DNA from 2 places in the Streptomyces sp. NBC_01433 genome. Region 2 is predicted to be linked to the other one. Evidence: riboswitches for the same ligand, from Rfam matches in the RefSeq annotation. Region 2 holds a riboswitch; the other holds the start of a gene.

Region 1 (6,593 bases), on a different contig from region 2:
TAAAGGTATGAATCCTCCGGACGGAGGGGTGCCCGAAGAACTCCCCGGCGTCGCACCCCGCCTGCGCGAACTGCGCCGCGGCCGCGGTCTCACCCTGGAGAGCGCCGCCCAGCGGGCAGGGCTTTCCCCGGCCCACCTCTCCCGGCTCGAAACGGGCCGCAGGCAACCCTCGCTGCCGATGCTGCTCGGGCTCGCCCGCATCTACGGTACGACGGTTTCCGAGCTGCTCGGGGAGACACCTCCCGAACGTGACGCGATCGTCCGCGGCGGCCGCTTCGAGGGCGCCGAGGCCGACGGCTGGATGTATCAGCAGGCGGGCGGCTCCGGCCGTGCCATGCAGGCACTGCGGGTCAGAGTGCCGTACGGCGCCCAGGGCGATCTCGTGCGGGTCCACCCCGGCGAGGAGTGGCTGTACGTCCTCGACGGCCGGCTGCGGGTCATCCTGGGGGAGACGGTGCACGACCTCGCCCCCGGCGACAGCGCGCACTTCGATTCGCTCACCCCGCACCGGATCGCGGCCGTCGACCGCGGCGGCGCGGAGCTGCTCTTCGTCCACTCACTGATGCAGAGCCCCGCCGCCGAGCTGTGTCTCGGCAACGGGATCCATCGGCGCTGACCGGGCCGTCGGCCCCGTCGCCGCACCTGCTCCATCCTTCGCTTCACCGGCCGTGAGGCCGGCAGAGAGGACTGTCATGTCCGATTCCGAGCACTACGACCCCCTGACCCCGCAGCGGCCCAAGAACTACGACCCGCATGAGCGGAAGATGCCGCGCGGGGTCGTGATCCGGCTGTTCGCGTACCTGGTGGCCGGACACGTCATCGCGGGCTTCCTCTACCTGCTGTTCGCCGTGGCCGGCGGCAACAAGTAGTAGTCCCGACCGCCGGGCGAGGGCCTGGGGCGATCCGCCGCCCGGTGCGATCCGCGCCGGGGCGACGGGCGCGCCTACGCCGGCTCCAGCAGGCGCCCGCGCAGCCGCTCCCGGGTCTCCGGGGTGATCTTCAGGCCCTCGGTGAGGTAGCGGTCCGTGGTTCCCCAGGTCTCCTCGATGGCGGTGAAGGCCGCGGCGAGGTACTCGGCGTGCGCGCCGAACAGCGGGTTCAGGAGCTCCAGCACCTCCTGGGACATCCCCGTCTCCGACATGTCGGTGCGCCGCACCCGGTACCGGCGGTGCGCGTCGTTGGACTTGAGGTAGTCGGCCTCGATGGCGTCGCGCTCCACGCCGACGGCGAGCAGGGACACGGCGATCGAGAGACCGGCGCGGTCCTTGCCCGCGGCACAGTGCATCAGGGCGGGGACGCTGTCCTCGGCCAGGGCGTGCAGCACCCGGCTGTGCTCGGCGGTGCGGTCCCTGATGATCGACCGGTACGAGGTGATCATGCGGTCCGCACCCTTGGTGCCGGAGAGGATCGAGCGCAGCTGCTCGACGTCGCCGTCGCGGACCAGCCGCCAGAACTCCGCGCCGTCGGCGGGGTCCGAGAGCGGGATATTGACATTGCGCACCCCGGCCAGGTCCACGTCATGGCCGTCGAGCTTCCGGTCGGCGGCGCTACGGAAGTCGAAGACGGTGTGCAGACCGAGCCCGCCGAGGATCGCCGTGTCCTGCTCCGTGGCGTGTGCCAGGTGACCGCTGCGGTAGAGCCGCCCGAACGCCACACGGCGCCCGTCCGTCGTCGGGAGCCCGCCCACGTCCCGGAAATTGCGCACTCCGGTCAGCTCGGCTTCTGTCGGCGGGACCTGCGGCACCTGCTGCGTCACGGGTGGCTCCTGGGGTGTCTGGCGTCGGCGCTGCTCGCCGATGAGGGCACTCTTGTGACGATACGACATCGGTTCCTCGGGCAATCATCTCGACCGCGTGACGCTCTGCCGCGCGACCGTCCGCACGTTTCGGCCAGTCATGCCGCGAGGGCATTGCCCCTCACTGCGGGGATGGTTGATGATGCGCGAAACTGTTCGAATGTGGGGGAATGATGATCGAGACTGGTGTCACGGGCCGGACCTGGGTGCTCGACGGTGCGACCGGCAGCTATGCGCTCCACCTCACCGACCGCGATGAACTGGTTCATCTCCACTGGGGGCCGCGCCTCACGATGTCCGCGGCCGAGGCGCTGGCCGCCGTGCCCTTCCCGCCCGGTCCGGGCTTCGAATCCCCGCTCGACGGCCGTGAGGAGTACCCGGTCGAGGGCGGCCCCCGATTCGTCCGCCCGGCCCTCTCCGTACGGACCGCAGAGGTCCGGGGAACGCAGTGGGCGTTCGCGGAGGCCGAGACGCGGGGCGACGAACTGCGGCTCGGCTTCACCGACGCTCTCCACCGGCTCGCGCTGACCCTGCACTACCGGATGCGCGGGGACTCCGATGTCATCGAGCGCTGGGCCACCGTCACCCACGCCGGGCCGGACGGCCCGCCCCTGGAGCTGCTGCGCGCCGACGCGGCGACCTGGACGCTGCCGGCCCGTGCGGGCTGGCGGCTGAGCCAGCTCCACGGCAGCTGGGCGGCCGAGTCCCGGCTGGTGCGGTCGGAACTGACGTACGGCGAGAAGATCCTCTCCAGCCGCCGGGGCCACACCGGACACCAGCACCTGCCCTGGGTGGCGCTCGACGCGGACGCCGCGGCGACCGAGGAGCACGGCGAGGTGTACGGCTGCGCGCTGGGCTGGTCCGGGTCCTGGCGGATCGCCGTGCACCAGCTGCCCGACGGCATCGTGCAGATCACCGGCGGCGCGGGCTACGACGAGTCCGGGCTGCTGCGGCTCGCGCCGGGGGCGTCGTACACCACACCCGTCTTCGCCGGGCTGTGGAGCCCGGACGGATTCGGCGGGGCGAGCCGCGCCTGGCACGCCTGGCAGCTGGCCCATGTGATTCCGGACGCCGAGGCGCTGCGCCCGGTGCTCTACAACTCCTGGGAGGCGACCGGGTTCGACATCGCCGAGGAGCAGCAGCGGGCGCTCGCGGTGCGGGCCGCGGAGATGGGTGTCGAGCTGTTCGTGGTGGACGACGCCTGGTTCGGGCGGCGCACCAGCGACCGGGCCGGACTCGGCGACTGGACGCCGAACCCCGAGCGCTTCCCCGGCGGGCTGAAGCCGCTCGCCGAAGAGGTGCGCGGGCTGGGCATGCGGTTCGGCATCTGGGTCGAGCCGGAGATGGTCAACCCCGACAGCGATCTCTATCGGGCCCACCCCGACTGGGTCCAGCACGTCCCCGGGCGGACGCGGACGGAGTTCCGTCATCAGCTGGTGCTCAACCTGGCCCGGCGGGACGTGCGGGAATACCTGTGGGAGCGGCTCGACACCCTGCTCTCCAGTGCGCCGATCGACTATGTGAAGTGGGACTTCAACCGCTGCTTCACCGATGCGGGCTGGCCGGGCGAGGAATATCCGCAGAAGCTCTGGATCGAGCATGTGGACGCGTTCTACGCGCTGCTGGACCGGTTGCGTGCCGCGCACCCGGGTGTGGCCTTCGAGTCCTGCTCGGGCGGTGGGGGCCGGGTCGACCTCGGGGTGCTCGCCCGTACCGATCAGGTGTGGACCTCCGACAACACCGACCCGCTGGACCGGCTCGCCATCCAGGAGGGCTTCGGGCAGATCCACCCGGCGCGGGTGATGGCCGCCTGGGTCACCGACAGCCCGAACGTGCAGCTGAACGGGCGGGCGAGTTCGCTGCGCTTCCGCTTCGTCAGCGCGATGGCCGGGGTGCTCGGGGTCGGCGGGGACCTCACCGAGTGGAGCGAACGGGAGCTGGCCGAGGCGCGGGACTGGGTGTCCCTGTACAAGGAGATCCGCCCGGTCGTGCAGCACGGCGCCCTCCACCGGCTCGCGGCTCCGCGCGGCGGGCTGAGCGCGGTGCAGTACGTGCGGGGCGAGGAGACCGTGGTGCTGATGTGGCTCGAAGCGCAGCGGTACGGGCAGCGGCCCCCGGCTCTGCGGCTGCGCGGTCTGGTCCCCTCGGCGGCGTACGTCTGCCAGGACACCGGGACGGTGTACGAGGGATCGGTGCTCCTGCACCAGGGGCTGCACACGGGGCTGACGGGAGATCTCGACGCGCGGGTGCTGAGGTTGCGTCAGAGGTGATGGCCATGTCATGTCCGTATTGGTGCATTTGGTGGAGCATGCACCGCTTGTGGGGGAGATGGTGACCCGCTGGTGAGCGGGATCATATCCGTGACGGTGTGTGGTGGCGGCGCCCGGAGGTAATCCGGGCGCCGCGCGGAAAGCCAAGATCCGTAATCCACGGAGTGTCACCGGAAATCCGAACCGAAATTGAATCGAGGATTCCGGTACGCAACCGATGGCTTGTTCCTGTCGTCCTGACTCGTTTACGGTCACCGTCAATCCGGACGGACCGCCTAATCCTGCCGCCGCCCGGAATTCACACCCACCCACATACGCGTGGCAGGAGCGGGGGACCCAGGTAAGCCGCCGGCCCGGAGAGATCCGGACCGGCTCGGGGTGAAGTCGCAGCCAGCGACCGGGCATCTCCAGCCCGAACCCGACAGCTCACCTCGTAGGCGCCGGAGAGGAATGCCCCCATGCCCGCACAGGGTAAGCACCGTCGTACGAAGACCGGCCCGATCGCCCGCGGTGTCCTCGCCGCAGGGACCGGCGGCGCCGTCCTCGCCCTCCCGCTGATCGGTGCCACCGGAGCGCACGCCGCGGAGAAGGCCGCGCCCGCCGCCTCGGTCGCCGCCGCGCACACCGCCCCCGGTGCCGCTGCGGCGAAGACCGCGCCGAAGACCTACTCCGTGGTCCCCGGCGACTACCTGTCGAAGATCGCGGCCGAGCAGAAGCTCAAGGGCGGCTGGCAGAAGCTGTACCAGGACAACCGCGATGTCGTCGGCGAGAACCCGAGCCTGATCTTCCCCGGCATGAAGCTGACCCTCGGCGCCAAGGCGTCCGGCTCCGCCGCCGCCTCGGACGCCGCGCAGTCCGCGCCGGCCCCCTCGAAGGCCGAGCCGAAGAAGGCCGCCCCGGCTGCCCCGAAGGCGAAGCCCGCCCCGAAGACCACGTCCTCCCCGGACTCGTCCGCCGCGGCCGGCAAGTCCACCACCTCCACGAACACCAGCGCCTCCCAGGGCGACAGCTCCGGCTGGACGACCCCGGTGGCCAACGCCAACGTCACCACCCAGTACCGGGCCTCCGGCGCCAGCTGGTCCAGCGGCTACCACACCGGCTCGGACTTCCAGGCCGCCTCGGGCACCGTCGTCCGCGCCATCGGTCCGGGCACCGTGGTCTCGGCCGGCTGGAGCGGTTCGTACGGCAACGAGGTCGTCATCAAGCACGCCGACGGCATGTACTCCCAGTACGCCCACCAGTCCTCGCTCAACGTCTCCGTGGGCGAGACCGTCACCGGCGGCCAGCAGATCGGCCTCTCCGGTTCCACCGGCAACTCGACCGGCCCGCACCTGCACTTCGAGGTCCGCACCGGCCCGAGCTACGGCTCGGACGTCGACCCGATCTCCTACCTGCGCCAGCACGGCGTCTCCATCTGATGGAGCGGTAGCGAGCGGTTCTCGCGGGGGCGGTGCGCACGAGCGCACCGCCCCCGCACTTATTCCGGCTTTACCAAAAACTGACCGGGTGGTCTATCTCACCACCCGTCAACCCCGTAATACGGTCGCGTAGGTCACATTCGAAGGTGCAGGATATGCGCTTGTGGCAGACGATTCGAGAATCAATCAACCAGGCATCATCGGGTCGTACGCGGCGATTGGCGACAGCTTCACCGAAGGCGTCGGAGACCCCGGCCCCGACGGGACCTTTGTCGGCTGGGCGGACCGCTTCGCCGTGCTGCTGGCGGACCAGCTCCCGGTCCCCGACGCAGCGACGATCCCGGAGGATTCCCCGCACGGGAATTTCCGGTACGCCAATCTCGCCGTACGCGGACGCCTTCTCGACCAGATAGTCGAGGAGCAGGTACCCCGTGCCAAGGAACTGGCCCCGGACATGGTCAGCTTCTGCGCGGGCGGCAACGACATCATCAGGCCGGGTACCGACCCCGACGATCTGGCCGAGCGCTTCGAGCGCGCGGTCGCCGATCTGAGCGACGCGGTCGGCACTGTCATGGTCACCACCGGATTCGACACCCGGGGCGTGCCGGTACTGCGGCACATGCGCGGCAAGATCGCGACGTACAACATTCATCTGCGGGCCATCGCGGACCGCTACCACTGCCCCGTCCTGGACCTGTGGTCCCTGCGCTCGGTGCAGGACAGGCGTGCCTGGGACGATGACCGGCTGCATCTGTCGCCCGAGGGACACACCCGGGTCGCGCTGCGCGCGGCACAGGTCCTCGGCGTCGACGTACCGGCCGATCCGGACCAGGCGTGGCCGCCGCGCGCCCAGCGCGGCACCTTCGAGGAACGGCGCGACGACATCCACTGGGCGCGCGACTACCTGGTCCCATGGATCGGCCGAAGGCTGCGCGGCGAGTCCTCCGGCGACCACGCAGAGGCGAAGCGCCCGGACCTGCTTCCCCTCCGACCGGACCTGCTTCCCCGCTAAGGGGCATCCCGCAGGACCGTCAGGGGAAGTGCACGCCGGGACGGGCTCGGCACCACGAGCCCGTCCGGCGGCGTGATCCCGCTGCCCGGAGCCGGTAT
Region 2 (6,593 bases):
ACTGCGCGTCCGTGCTCTCCGGGCAGGGGACCAGCCTCGCTCTGGTGGGTGCGCAGGTGCTGGCGGACGAATTGGCGCGGGCCGGTGACGACCATGCCGCCGCGTTCGCCCGGTACGCGGAGCGGATGCGTCCGTTCGTCGCGGCCAATCAGGCTCTGGTGACGGGGAACGGCGGCGGCGAGGCCGGTCCCGCGTCCTGGGAGGCGGTCGACCGGGCCAAGAACGCCATCACGTTGGACGCCTGACGCCACGCTTCATCCGGGCCTTCGAGTGGCCGTCGAGGGGCCTTCGAGTGGCCTTTCGGGGGCCTTTGCGGGGGTGGGAGCCGGCCGCCCGGCGGCGGGGGTCGGGCATGTGGTCAAGAGTGCGTCCAGCATGCCGTAGAGTTGGGTTTAACGACGCGGGGTGGAGCAGCTCGGTAGCTCGCTGGGCTCATAACCCAGAGGTCGCAGGTTCAAATCCTGTCCCCGCTACTGAAGGACCAGGCCCGGAACGCACACAGCGTTCCGGGACTGAGTCGTTTCCGGGCCCCTGTACGCCGTGGGCGCGCGTCGAGCCGGGCCGGGTCGCGCGGGAGCAATGGCTACCGCGACCACTGGACGGGCGGCGGGACACGGCCGGGGCCCTGCGGGCAGCTTCGCGAAGAACTACGATCGGCACGGAGACGGCACCGCCGCCTTCGTGCGGGACGCACTGACGATCTACGCGGAACACCGGCTCTCCGACTGGCCTCCGGAAGGCCGGGCCTCCCGCCCGCTCCCCCCTTTGGCCGATGAGGAGTCGCCGCACGGCGCGGCTCCGGCAAGCCTGGACGGGGCGCGGTACCGTCCGCAGCCGTGGGCGGACCGGGCAGGAGTGCACACGTGGGGAAGCGGGACAGGCGGCGTGGGGGACCTGTCGGGCTGCCCCGTGCCTGGAGCCGAAGAGTTCCGGGTCTCCCGGCGCGCGGCCTGGGGGGTTCCGCTTTCGGTTTCCCGGCGCGTGGCCGCGGGGGGCGCCCCGGAGGCCGTGCCGCCCGGCGGTTCGTGCGTGCGCTGCCCGCCCTGATGATCGGCGGCGGGCTGCTCTTCGACGTCGGGACCCCGCCCACCTTCACCGCCGTACCGCTGTTCGTGGCGGCACCGCTGATGGCCGCCCCGTTCTTCTCCCTGGCCAGCACCGTCCGTACCGGAGTGGCGGCGGTCCTGGCGGTCGTCGCGCTGCACGCGTACGCCGGGACGCTGACCCGGGCCGTCCCGGTCACCGAGCTGGCCACCGTACTCACCGCCTCGGTCCTCGCCCTGGTCATCAATGGCGTCGTGCGGCGCGGCAACGAGCAGCTGGCCTCGGCGCGGGTCATCGCGGCGACGGCCATGCGGGCCGTGCTGCCGACCCCGGACGACCGCATCGGCGGGCTGCAGGTCGCCGCGCGGTACGAGGCGGCGCAGGCGGACGAGTTCGTCGGCGGCGACCTGTTCGCCGTCGCGGACACCCCGTACGGGGTACGTCTGGTGGTCGGCGACGTACGGGGCAAGGGGCTGGACGCCGTCGAGGCGGTGGCGGTGATCATCGGGGCGTTCCGGGAGGCCGCCGAGCAGGAGCGTTCGCTGGAGGGGGTCGCGCAGCGGCTGGAACGGGCGCTGGCGCGGGAGGGGACGCGGCGCGGCGGGCTGGACGCGATGGAGGGGTTCATCACGGCCGTGCTCGCCGAGATCCCGCCCGGTTCGACGACCCTGCGCATCGTCAACCGCGGGCACCCCGAGCCGATCCTGCTCCACGTGGACGGGGCGGTGGAGGTGCTGGCACCGGCCGTGCCCGCGCTGCCGCTCGGCATGAACCTGGGGGTGTGGCCGGACCGGGCCGATGAGTGGGCGCTGCCCGCCGGGGCGACGCTGCTGGTGTTCACGGACGGCCTCTCCGAGGCGCGGGACCCGTCCGGGGCCTTCTACGACCCGGCGGCGCGGTTGCGTGGCCGGATCTTCCCGGGTCCCGAGGAACTGCTCTCCGCGCTCACCGACGACGTGCGGCTGCACACCGGTGGCCGGTCCACTGACGACATGGCACTCCTCGCGGTGGCGCGGCCGGCCGAGGGACAGCCCGAACGCCGGACGACGGTGAAGATCGTGGGCCGGGGCAGCAGATGAGCCGGGGCGGCCGCATGAGCGGGGGTGGCGCGTGCGGCCGGGCGGCGCGTGAACAGGACGTCCGGGCGCACGGCACGGGAGTCGGTACGGGGGTCGGCCCGGGAGCCGCCCCGGGAGGGCGACCATGAGCGATGCCACCGTACGTAACTGAAGAACGCCGCTCCGCATAACATTTGACGCAACGTCAGAAACTGGGTAATGGTCGGACTCGATTCAACTCGCCCGATTCCAACCCTTTGTACCCGTTAAGTCCAGGCCAAAGTCATGAACGATCAGTGGGAAGAGCTTGGAATAGGGCCCATCAGTCTATTAACGTTCGATAACGCAGCGCGGTCGTCCCAGTCGTCGCAAGAGGCGGCACCGTGCGCGAGCGCCGAATCCCGCAAGGGAACCGGGGAACCACCTACATGGGGTGAATCGGACACCTGTGTCTCGTGAGAGGCAGAGGAGCCCGTAGGAGACCTTCCTGCTCCGAACCCGTCAGCTAACCCGGTAGGCGAGAAGGAAGGAAAGGAGTGCGCCCACGTGGCGTCCAACAAGCCTGCCCCCGAGGCCCCGTCACCCTTCGTCACCGACAACTTCGGTGACGCGGACAGGACCTGGGAGGAATGGAATCCCACCGAGGAGTCCATCCGGCCCGTACGCGGCAGGCACCGCGTAGCCAAGCAGCGGGGACTCGCCCGTAGCTCCACCGTCCTCGGCGTCGGTGTCATCGCGGCCGTCGGCGCGGGCGGCATGGCCACCGCGCAGAGCAAGCCGCCGGTCTCCATCTCCCTTCCCGACTCCCTCGCGGACAACCTCCCCGATGCCAAGTCCCTTCCCGGCGTCGGTGCTTTCATGTCCGACGACGCGGACAAGACACCGGTCTCGGCAGCCCCGCTCACCTCCGCGGGCATCACCAGCGCCGAGGCCGAGCAGGGCACGACCGACGCCGGTGAGGCGCTCCGCGCCCGCATCCTCCAGCAGGCCGAGCAGCAGCAGGCCAACGCCGACGCCGAGGCCAAGGCCGCGGAGGAGAAGGCGGCAGCCGAGAAGGCCGCAGCCGACGCCAAGAAGCAGCAGGACGAGGCCGAGGCCAAGATCGCCGCCGACAAGAAGAAGGCGGAAGAGGCGGCGAAGAAGAAGAAGGAGGCCGAGCGCCTCGCCAAGCTCGCCGCCAGCTACGCGCTGCCGACCTCCTCGTACAGCATCACCTCGACCTACGGCCAGTCCGGCCCGATGTGGTCCTCGGGCCACCACACCGGCCTCGACTTCGCGGCGCCGACCGGCACTCCGGTCAAGGCCGTGCACAGCGGCACGGTGAAGTCGGCCGGCTATTCCGGTTCGTACGGCTACCGCACCGTCCTCGAACTCGATGACGGCACGGAGATCTGGTACTGCCACCAGTCCACGATGAATGTCACGGCCGGCCAGAAGGTCTCCACCGGCGACACCATCGGGCGCGTCGGTGCCACCGGCAATGTGACCGGTGCTCACCTCCACCTGGAGGTCCACACCGCGGGCGGCTCGGGCATCGACCCGATGAGCTGGCTGCGCAGCAAGGGGCTCACGGTCTGAGCCCCCGCGCCCGCCCCGCGGGCGCACCCGAACCCCGGCAGCCCTGACGCACACCCCCCGACGTCAGGGCTGCCGGTCTGCTGTCCGCAGGAGAACGACGCGCGCGGCTTCCGGCGCGGAGGCTCCGGGCGCCGGGCGCACAGGCCCGCGTAGGCGGCCCGCGGCTTCCGGGACAGAGGCTCCGGCGCGCGGCTTCCGGGGCGGAGGCTCCGGTGCAGTGAATCCCGCCGACGCGGAATACCCCTCATCGGCGCTCTCGTTGAACCGACCATGACTTCTGCGACCTCTCTGCGCCCGCTCGGCTCCTCCGTCCTTCAGGTCTTCCCCCTCGCCCTCGGCGGCAACGTCTTCGGCTGGACGGCGGACGAGGCGCAGTCCTTCGCCGTCCTGGACGCGTACACCGCGGCGGGCGGCAACTTCATCGACACCGCCGACTCCTACTCCTCCTGGGTCCCGGGCAACGAGGGCGGCGAGTCCGAGACCGTCTTGGGCAAGTGGCTCGCCTCGCGCGCCAACCGGTCCGACATCGTCGTCGCCACCAAGGTCGGCGCCCACCCCTCGTACAAGGGGCTCTCCGCCGGCACCATCAAGTCCGCCGCCGAGGAGTCGCTGCGGCGGCTCGGCACGGACCACATCGACCTGTACTACACGCACTTCGACGACGAGACCGTCCCGGTCGAGGAGATCATCACGGCACTCGACCAGCTGGTGAAGGACGGCAAGGTGCGCGAGATCGCCGCCTCCAACATCAGCGCGGAGCGGCTCCAGGCGTCCCTGGACTTCTCCGAGCGCGAGGGCCTGGCCCGCTACGTCGCCCTCCAGCCGCACTACAACCTGGTCTCCCGCGATACCTATGAGGGCGCCCTCCAGGACACCGCCGCCCGCGCCGGGCTCGCCGCGGTCCCGTACTTCGCGCTGGCCTCGGGCTTCCTCACCGGCAAGTACCGTCCGGGCACCTCGGTCGACAGCGCGCGCGCCGAGAAGGCGGCCCAGCACCTGGAGTCGGAGCAGGGCCGCAAGGTGCTGGTCGCCCTGGACCGGATCGCTCAGGAGCGCGAGGCCGAGATCGCCACGGTCGCCCTGGCCTGGCTGGCCTCCCGGCCGACCGTCGTCGCGCCGATCGCCTCGGCCCGTACGGTCGAGCAGCTGCCCGCACTGGTCGCGGTCGCCGAGCTGCGCCTGACGGACCAGGAACTCGCGGAGCTCACCGAGGCATCCGCCTGATCCACGCGGCCGTGCGCCGGGAACCGGGCTACTGCGGGGGACTCAGGTAGGGGTTGTGGCCGCCGTACTGCGGATGCGGGGCCGGGCCGTACGGCTGCGTCCCGCGCTGTTGAGGCATCGGGAACGGCTGCGGCACCGGCCCGTACGGATACGGCTGCGGCTGCGGGGCCGGGCCCGGGTTCGGATACGGGTAGGGGTAAGCCTGCGTCCCCGGTACCCCGTACGCGTACGGGGGCCGCTGCGGGAACCGCCCGCCGTACGGCGGGACCGGGGGGCGGAGGTGCGCGCGCAGCCGGCCCGTGGCGTGGGCCGCGTACGTCAGGGCCGGGCCCGCGATGTCCCTGCGCTGCCAGAGGTGATGCAGCAGTTCCCGTTCCCGCGCGGCGAAGTCCGGGCCCGCCGTGTCGCGGCGGGCCCTTCGGCGCAGCACGGCCAGGGACGTCGCGAACGACTCGTACTCGGCGACGGCCCGTGCCGCCGCCCTGCCCCGGTTCCGGTCCGGGTGGCCGTGCCAGTGGCGGGCCAGATCACGGGCCATGCCGCGCGCCCGCATCGAGGAGAGCGCGAGCGGCTCGGCCGGGGTCAGCCAGCCCGCCGCCGCGTAGGCGGGCAGCTCGGCGGAGAGCGTACGCAGCTCCCGTCGGCGCGAGAACACCGCCAGCCAGGTCACCAGCCCGAACGCCGGGACCATGAAGACCCCGTACACCGCGTAGAAGCCGTACGGGCCGAAGGCCGACGAACCGTTCCACAGGGCGTGCAGGCCCATCGCGAGGACCAGGCCCAGTACCGGCAGCGCGATCCGGCGGACCCGGTGGCGCCGCGCGCCGACCGCGGCGAACCCGAAGCCGATGCCGGTGAGCACCGTGAACAGCGGGTGCGCGAACGGCGACATCACGATCCGTACGAAGAACGTCCCGGCGGTCACCGAGGCGAACCCGGTCATCCCCAGCTGCTGGTCCTCACCGAAGGCATTGCCCAGATAGAGGATGTTCTCGGTGAAGGCGAAGCCGGTCGCGGTGAATCCGGCGACCACGATGCCGTCCACGATGCCGCTGAACTCCCGTCGCCGGAACAGGAAGATCAGCAGGACGGCGGCAGCCTTGGCGCTCTCCTCCACGACCGGGGCGATCACCGTGGCCCCCAGGGTGTCGGCGCTCGCCGGGTCGGCGGTGGCCGTGGCGATCCAGCGGGTCGCGAACGAGTTGGCGATGATCGCGACGAGTGCGGCGGCGCACGCGCCCCAGGCGAAGGAGAACAGCAGATTCCGCCAGGGGCCCGGCTCGACCCGGTCCAGCCAGCGGAAGGCCGCCATCAGCAGTGGTACGGGCAGCACGGCCAGCCCGAGCCCGACCAGGAACCCCTCCGTGCCGGTCTGCTCACGGACCAGGGACAGGATCACCAGCCCGCACAGCGCGAGCGCGACGATCACCGCACCGGCGCGGAACGCCTTGCTGCGCCACACCATGCCGACGCGGCGCGGCCGGTATCGCCAGCCACGCTCCGGCACGGCGCCCAGGATCTCGCCGAGCTGACGCTCCTCAAGAACCGGGACGGCCGGATGCGGCTGCGGCTGCTGGTGATGCACGGACCCGTCGGACACCCCATGACCCTAACGAGCGGGACCGACAGCTGACCATGGGCGCCGGGGGGACTCGGCCGGTTCGCAACGGTCCCCGGCCGCGCGCCGGA

Evidence for each region. A riboswitch is a leader RNA that binds a small molecule or an ion and turns the genes downstream of it on or off. The one in region 2 is predicted to bind cyclic di-AMP.
Region 1: linked by a shared signal. The riboswitch ahead of OG413_RS32790 (LysM peptidoglycan-binding domain-containing M23 family metallopeptidase) and the one ahead of OG413_RS09185 (M23 family metallopeptidase) in region 2 are both predicted to bind cyclic di-AMP.

The regions. Positions count from the first base shown of each region.
Region 1 covers NZ_JAPEPM010000002.1:1,180,223-1,186,815, reverse strand. Annotated here, with positions in the region: gene OG413_RS32810 (helix-turn-helix domain-containing protein) at 8-616, shown strand; gene OG413_RS32805 (DUF6126 family protein) at 693-869, shown strand; gene OG413_RS32800 (tyrosine-protein phosphatase) at 944-1,756, opposite strand; gene OG413_RS32795 (alpha-galactosidase) at 1,969-4,065, shown strand; cyclic di-AMP (ydaO/yuaA leader) riboswitch at 4,361-4,518, shown strand; gene OG413_RS32790 (LysM peptidoglycan-binding domain-containing M23 family metallopeptidase) at 4,524-5,483, shown strand; gene OG413_RS32785 (SGNH/GDSL hydrolase family protein) at 5,647-6,495, shown strand; gene OG413_RS32780 (STM4011 family radical SAM protein) at 6,492-6,593, opposite strand, start outside.
Region 2 covers NZ_JAPEPM010000001.1:2,033,246-2,039,838, reverse strand. Annotated here, with positions in the region: gene OG413_RS09200 (FAD-dependent monooxygenase) at 1-245, shown strand, start outside; tRNA gene OG413_RS09195 (tRNA-Met) at 400-473, shown strand; partial or broken gene OG413_RS46890 (MerR family transcriptional regulator) at 637-726, shown strand; gene OG413_RS09190 (PP2C family protein-serine/threonine phosphatase) at 1,026-2,123, shown strand; cyclic di-AMP (ydaO/yuaA leader) riboswitch at 2,485-2,637, shown strand; gene OG413_RS09185 (M23 family metallopeptidase) at 2,649-3,680, shown strand; gene OG413_RS09180 (aldo/keto reductase) at 3,951-4,904, shown strand; gene OG413_RS09175 (PrsW family intramembrane metalloprotease) at 4,933-6,504, opposite strand.